DNA from 3 places in the Cellulomonas sp. zg-ZUI22 genome. Region 1 is predicted to be linked to each of the others. Evidence: riboswitches for the same ligand, from Rfam matches in the RefSeq annotation. Region 1 holds a riboswitch; each other region holds the start of a gene.
The links. Region 1 has a riboswitch for S-adenosylmethionine ahead of J1G43_RS03145 (hypothetical protein). Riboswitches for the same ligand answer to the same signal wherever they lie in the genome.
Positions count from the first base shown of each region.

Region 1 (2,250 bases):
CGGCTCGCTCGCCGACGAGGCGTGCCTCGACCGGATCGTCGCCGCGTGGGCGGAGTGGGCGCTGACCGCCACGGACATCGGGGTGCAGACCAGCACCCTGCTCGACGCCCTGCCGGAGCCCACCGCCGCAGCGGCCCGTCGGCAGTCCGCTGAGCACTATGCCGCCAACCCCCGGCACGCGGGTGGCAACGGCACGCTCATGCGCACCGGCCCCGTGGCGCTCGGGTACCTCGGCGACGGTCGGGAGGAGGCGCTCGCGGCGGCCGCGCGCGCCGTCTCCGACCTCACGCACGGCGACCCCGACGCCGGGGACGCGTGCGTGCTGTGGTCGCTGGCGGTGCGGCACGCGGTGCGCGAGGGCGTCGTCGACCTGACGGCGCAGCTCACGTGGCTCCCGGCGGACCGGCGGGCACGGTGGGCGGCCGTCATCGCCGAGGCGGAGGAGTTGCAGCCGGCGGACTTCGCCAAGAACGGGTGGGTGGTGCAGGCGCTGCAGGGCGCCTGGTCGGCCCTGCACCACGGCGCGGACCTCGTCGACGTCCTGGAGCGCGCCGTGCGCGGGGGACGTGACACCGACACGGTCGCGGCGATCGCCGGTGCGCTCGCCGGTGCGGCGCACGGCGCCGCGGCTGTGCCCGCCGAGTGGCGGCAGAAGCTGCACGGATGGCCGGGCCTCGACGCCGACGACCTGGCCGACCTGGCCGTGCGCGCGGTGGGCGGTGGCCCGGGCGCAGCCTGAGGGAGCCGGGCCGTCAGCTGGTGACGACGGTCTGGATCTCCCCGACGGGCCGGTGATGTCAGCCCTTGCCGCTACCGTGGGCCCCGATCACGAAGCTCGGCCACAAGCCCTCCGGCAGGCCGACTGGCAACCGCGCAGAGCGCACGGTGCCCCCGGAGGAAGATCCGCCCGCGCCGCCGGCACGGGAAGACGCTCGACCTCCGGGAGAACCCGTGTCCGACCTCGCTCTCGATCCCCCCACCCACGTGGTGTGCGTGTCCACCTCACCGGGCCACGTCGTCCAGCCGGAGCTCGTCGCCCGCGCCGTCGCCGCCTCCGGGACGCCCTGGCGGCTCACGGTCGTGGGGCCGCACCGCATCGGCCTCGAGCACGCCTCCGGTGCCACCGCGACCTGGTGGCTGCACGACCACGCACCGTTCGTCGCCCACCTGCGCACCGACGACCCGACCGTGTGGGTGCACGACGACCTCGGGGTGGTGCGCGTGGGGGACCGGTACGTCGCCGTGGCGTCACGCGAGGAGCGGACACCGTGCCTGCGGACGCTGCAGCGACGTCCCGGGCGCACGGTGGCATGGCAGGTCGCCTCGCTGCAGCCCGAGGAGGGCGCCGACGACGGGCGGCCGATCCCGCCGCACACCGCGACGCTCTACCACCTGGACCCGCCGCTGCGGCACGGGCGCGGCCCCGACGCCGCGCCGGTCGACTGGGTGCTCGTGCTGGCCTACCAGTACCGGGGGCGGGGGGTCACGGCGATCCACCACGCCGACGCGACCGGACGGGTCCTGTCCGACGTGCTGCTGCCCGGCAGCACCATCGACGCCGCGGACGACGCCACGGCGCTGAGCGGCATCGGGTACGAGATCGCGCTGCCTCCGGGTCTCGAGGCCTGAGGTGATCGCCGGACGGCGCCGCGCCCCTGGCCCCGGGGCGGCGTCGTCCGGCGGTGCCGGGACGTCCCGGCCGACGATCACCCCGGGACGAGCTGCCCGAGCAGCGCCTCGAGCTCGACCCGTACCGTCGTGATCCGCGTCTGCTCCGCGAGGATCTCCTCATCCGTGGCCCGCAGCGCCTCCGTGCGGGCGGCGAGCTCCGCCTCGTCCCGGGCGAGCAGGGCGCGCGCATCGGCCAGCAGCTCGTCGGCCGGCGCCTGCGGCAGCGTGGTGCCGTCGCGCCACGTCCACGACAGCAGCGACCGCGCGCGCTGGGAGGCCGGCAGCGACGCGAGGCGCGCCTCCTCCTCCTCGATCGTCGCGCGGTACTGCGCGAGCTCGTCGGTGTCCGCGTCGAGCTCCATCGTGGCCCTGACCTGCTCCATCTGACGGCCCTCGAACGTCGCCAGTGCGGACTCGTACTCGGTGGTGAGCTGGTCCAGCTGCTGCTCGAACGCGGTGTGCACCCCCACCAACGACTCCCTGTCGGCGATGAACCGCCCGTACAGCCCCTCGAGCGCCGGGTCGAGCCCACCCGGCTGCCACACCTGCGTGCCGAGGTACGCGAACAGCTCGGTCGCG
Region 1 covers NZ_JAFMUZ010000001.1:683,385-685,634, forward strand. The annotation lists gene J1G43_RS03140 (ADP-ribosylglycohydrolase family protein) at 1-739, shown strand, start outside; SAM riboswitch class IV at 825-937, shown strand; gene J1G43_RS03145 (hypothetical protein) at 952-1,629, shown strand; gene J1G43_RS03150 (hypothetical protein) at 1,707-2,250, opposite strand, start outside.

Region 2 (2,250 bases), 510 kb from region 1:
TGCGGGGAAGGCCGGGGTCGCCGGCGCGGGCGTGGTGTCGGTCATGACAGGGTTCCTCGCGGTGTCGTCGTGGTCGCGTCGGCGGGGGTGCCGTCGGGCGCGGTGAGGTCGTGGGCGGCGACGGTGCTGCGGCGGCCGCCGACGAGGTCGGCGCCGTCGAGCAGGTCGAGCGCCGCCTCGTGCTTGTTGAAGGTGTAGACGTGGACGCCGGGCGCACCGCCGTCGAGGACCCGGTTGACCAGGTCGACGCCGGCCCGCGTGCCGCGGCGGTGCCGCTCGACGGGGTCGTCGGTGGAGCCGAGCAGGTCGAGGAGACGGTCGGGCACGGGGACGCCCGTGAGCTCCTGGACGCGGTGCAGCCGCGCGGGGTCGGTGGTCGGGATGATGCCCGGCACGATCGGGATCGTGACGCCCGCGGTGCGGGCCTCGGCGACCAGGCCCAGGTAGGCCTCGGCGTCGAAGAAGACCTGCGAGATCGCGAAGTCCGCGCCCGCCTCCTGCTTGGCCAGCAGCGCCTGGACGTCCTGGGCGCGGGTGCCGCCGGTGGCGTGGTTGCCGCGGGGGAACGCCGCGACCGCCACGGACAGCGGGCGGACGCGGGCGCGCACGGCCTGTGCGGCGCTGCGGCCGCACCGGCGGCGCTCGATCTCGCGCAGCAGCTCGACGAGCTCGGCGGCGGTGTGCACGCCCTGCGGGTGCGGCCGCCAGTCCGGCTCGCCCGCGGGCGGGTCGCCGCGCAGCGCGAGGAAGGAGCGCACGCCCTCGTCGAGGAACTCCTCGACGATCGTGGTCACCTCGTCGCGCGAGGTCCCGACGCAGGTCAGGTGGGCGATCGGGTTGAGCGACGTCTCGCGCAGCAGCCGGCGGACGAACGCTCGCGTGGTCTGCCGCGTGTGGCCCGACGCCCCGTAGGTGACCGACACGAAGTCGGGCTCGACGGACTCGAGCTCGCGCACGGTCGCCCAGAGCCGGGGGGCGGCGTCCGGGTTGCGCGGGGGGAACAGCTCGAAGGAGACCGTGGGGCGGTCCAGGGCGCCCGCCGGGTCGGTCCGACGCCGTGCGGCGCGGGAGGGCTCCGGCGCCGCCGACGCCGGCCCGGACGCCGCCGCGGAGCTCGTCGGCGGGGCGGTGGTCGGGATCTCGGCCACGACGCTCATCGCGCCGGACGCGCAGCTGTCGGGTGGGACGCCCCGCACGAGGGGTCGGTGGCACGGTCGCGCACGCTCATCGTCACTCCATCGTTCCTGGCGGAAGCACCCACACCCTCGCGAGGAGGGGGGTTGCTGCGGCGTCGTCGAGCCAGGTCTCTCAGCCGCTCTGGATGGTCGCCGAGGATCGTACGCCTGTGCCCGGATGGCGGACAGCGCTACTCGGAATGTGAGACGCCCTCGTCCGGCCCGCAGGCGTCGCGGGCGGTCGTCGACGGCGGCGCTCGCCGGCCCCCTGCAGGTCAGCGGCGCCGACGCTGCAGGACCGAGCCCTCCCGGCTCGTGCGCTGGTGCGGCAGCCCCGGGGACGAGGTGGGGACCAGGACGGGGACCGCCAGCAGACCGTGCTGGACGGCCTCGAGCACCACGGCGTCCGCGTCGTCCTCGCTCAGCCACGCGTCGTGCGCGGCCCGTACGGCCGCGTACCGCCCGTCGAGCTCCCGATCCTCCGCCATGCGGGCACACTAGCCGCGAGGTGGGCCCGTGCCGAGCCCGTGGGCGCGCTGTCACCCTGGGGGAGTATCGGCGCCCGTCGCGGCGGCCGCCCCCCGCCGCACCACGACGCAGCCCTCGAGGTGGTCGTCCACCACCCCGCACGCCTGCATCGCCGCGTACGCGGTGGTCGGGCCGACGAACCGAAACCCGTGGCTCTTGAGCTCCTTGGCCAGCGCGGCGGAGTCCGGCGTGCTGGACGGCACGTCCGCGAACGTGCGGGGCCGCGGCCGCGGCCCGGGCGCGTACGACCACAGCAGCTCGTCGAGGGTGCGCCCGGACGCGTGCAGCGCGAGCACGGCGCGCGCGTTGGCGACGGTCGCCTCGATCTTGGCGCGGTTGCGCACGATCCCGACGTCGGCGAGCAGCCGCTCGACGTCGTCCTCGCCGAACCGGGCCACCGCCTCGGGGTCGAACCCGGCGAACGCCTCCCGGAAGGCGGGCCGCTTGCGCAGGATCGTGATCCAGGCGAGCCCGGACTGGAACGCCTCGAGGGCGAGGCGCTCGTACAGCGCGTGCTCGTCGTGCACGGGCACGCCCCACTCGTCGT
Region 2 covers NZ_JAFMUZ010000001.1:168,769-171,018, reverse strand. The annotation lists gene metE (5-methyltetrahydropteroyltriglutamate--homocysteine S-methyltransferase) at 1-45, opposite strand, end outside; gene J1G43_RS00800 (methylenetetrahydrofolate reductase) at 42-1,157, opposite strand; SAM riboswitch class I at 1,222-1,328, opposite strand; gene J1G43_RS00795 (hypothetical protein) at 1,451-1,663, opposite strand; gene J1G43_RS00790 (DNA-3-methyladenine glycosylase I) at 1,715-2,250, opposite strand, start outside.
Region 2: another riboswitch for S-adenosylmethionine. It lies ahead of J1G43_RS00800 (methylenetetrahydrofolate reductase); the one in region 1 lies ahead of J1G43_RS03145 (hypothetical protein).

Region 3 (2,250 bases), 430 kb from region 1:
CGCGTGCGCCAGGCGGCTGACGGCAGCGATGTCGACGAGGTCCTGCATCGGGTTCGACGGCGTCTCGAAGAACACGACGTCCGCGGGCGTCGCGAGGGCCTGCTCCCACTGCTCGGGCACGTGGCCGTCGACGTAGTCGGTCCGCACGCCCCACTTCGCGAGGATCTCGTCGAGGATGACCACCGAGGAGCCGAACAGCGCCCGCGCCGCCACGACCCGGGAGCCGGACCGGACGAGCGCGGCGAGCGCCGTGAAGACGGCGGACATCCCCGTGGCCGTCGCGTAGCACGCCTCCGCGCCCTCGAGCAGCCGCAGCCGCTCCTCGAACGTCGCGACGGTCGGGTTGCCGTAGCGCGAGTACAGGAACCGGTCGACCTCGCCCGCGAACCCGGCCTCGGCCTGCGCGGCGGTGGCGTAGGTGTAGCCCTGCGTGAGGAACACGGCCTCCGACATCTCGCCGAACCCGCTGCGCACCAGCCCGCCGCGCACGGCGAGGGTGTCGGGGCGCAGGGTCCCGCGGTCGAGGCGGTGGTCGTCCCAGTCGCCCGGGCCGGGCGGCAGGTCGGGCGGCAGGTCGGGCGTGCTCACGGCTGGAGCCACGGCAGGCCGGCGGCACGCCAGCCCGTGTGCCCGCGGTGACCGTCGGGGCCGGTCGGGCCCTCGAAGCCCTCCAGGACGTTGTACGCCGGGCCGTAGCCCGCGGCCGTCGCCGCCTGCGCGGCGCCGATCGACCGCTGCCCCGACCGGCACAGGAACACGACGGGGCGCTCGTCGCCCGGCGCGACGCCCGCCGCCGAGAGCTGGTCGAGGAACGCGGCGTTCGGCCGCCCCGAGGGGTAGGAGACCCACTCCACCAGTGCCGCCTGGCGGCCGAGGCCGCGCAGGTCCGGCACGCCGACGTAGCGCCACTCGGCGTCCGTGCGGACGTCGACGAGGACGGCGTCGTCGCGCTCGGCGAGCAGGTCCCAGGCCTCGGTGGGGGTGAGGTCCCCGGCGTACCCGGGTGCGGGACGTGGCTGCACGGTCATGGTCCTCCCATCGTCTCTGGCGGTAGCACCCTCGGCCACGGTCGCCCGTGCGGGTTGCTGCGGCGTCGTCGAGCCAGATCTCTCGGCCGCTCTGGATGGTCGCCGCGATGCTACGCCAGGGTGCGTCGCCACCGGCAGGGCGTCTCACGCACGCCCCGCCGCGGTGCGACGGGGCCGCGGGCCGTGCCAGGGTGGTGCGCGATGGACGCCCCCGAGGACCTCGTGCTGCGACCCGTGACCCCTGATGACGTGCCGGCGCTGACGCGTCTGCTGCACGACGCGTACGCGGACCTCGCCGCGCGCGGCCTGAACTTCACGGGTGCCACCCAGGACGAGGCGACGACCGCCCGGCGCAGCCTCGGTGTGGGCGCCTCGTGGGTGCTGGTCGACGCGGCCGGCGGCCTCGCGGGCACCATCACCGCGACCAGCCCTCCTGGCCGCGGCATCAAGGCGCTCACCGACCTGGCGCTCGAGCCGGACCGCGTCTGGCTCAACCAGCTCGCCGTCCGTCCGGACCTGCGGGCGCGAGGGCTGGCGACGTACCTGTGGGGCGTGCTGCGCGAGTGGTCCCTCGCGCGCGGCATGCGGTCGGTGGGCCTGGACACGGCGGAGCCCGCTGCGCCGCTGCGCGCGATGTACCGGCGGTGGGGCTTCGTCGACGCCGACGTCGTGCAGTGGCCCGGCAAGACGTACCGCAGCGTGGTGATGCTGCACAGCCTGGAGCGCGCGCCGCGAGGTACGGAAGGTGAGACGGCGCGTCTCGCATCCTGAGAGCGGCGGCGTGGTGCCGTTGACATGCCCGCGCCGGGCGGCCGATCCTCGACACAGGTCATGAGCGCCAGCGACAAGCCCCGGCTCGCTGGCCGGCAACCCTCCTCCGCGGTGGGGTGCCCCGGGTGACGACCTGGCCGCGCGCCGTTCGGCGCCGGCAAGCGCGGGGCCCTCGGCGGTCCCCGGACCGTTCCGGAGGAGCACCATGACCACGATCACCGAGCTGTTCGCGTGTGCCGACGAGGCGTCGGGCACCGCGGCCCCCGGACCGCGCAGCGGGGACGCGCCGCTGCTGCCGGTCGTCGGCGCGTCGACCACCGTCCCGCTCGTCGACGGCACCAGCCGCACCTACGCCAACCTCGACTGCGCCGCCAGCGCCCCCGCGCTGGAGTCCGTGGGCGCGCGCGTCGCCGAGGTGCTGCCGCTGTACGCCTCGGTGCACCGCGGCGCC
Region 3 covers NZ_JAFMUZ010000001.1:1,110,448-1,112,697, forward strand. The annotation lists gene J1G43_RS05020 (O-succinylhomoserine sulfhydrylase) at 1-561, opposite strand, end outside; gene J1G43_RS05025 (rhodanese-like domain-containing protein) at 585-1,028, opposite strand; SAM riboswitch class I at 1,033-1,130, opposite strand; gene J1G43_RS05030 (GNAT family N-acetyltransferase) at 1,230-1,799, shown strand; SAM riboswitch class IV at 1,856-1,969, shown strand; gene J1G43_RS05035 (aminotransferase class V-fold PLP-dependent enzyme) at 2,005-2,250, shown strand, end outside.
Region 3: another riboswitch for S-adenosylmethionine. It lies ahead of J1G43_RS05025 (rhodanese-like domain-containing protein); the one in region 1 lies ahead of J1G43_RS03145 (hypothetical protein).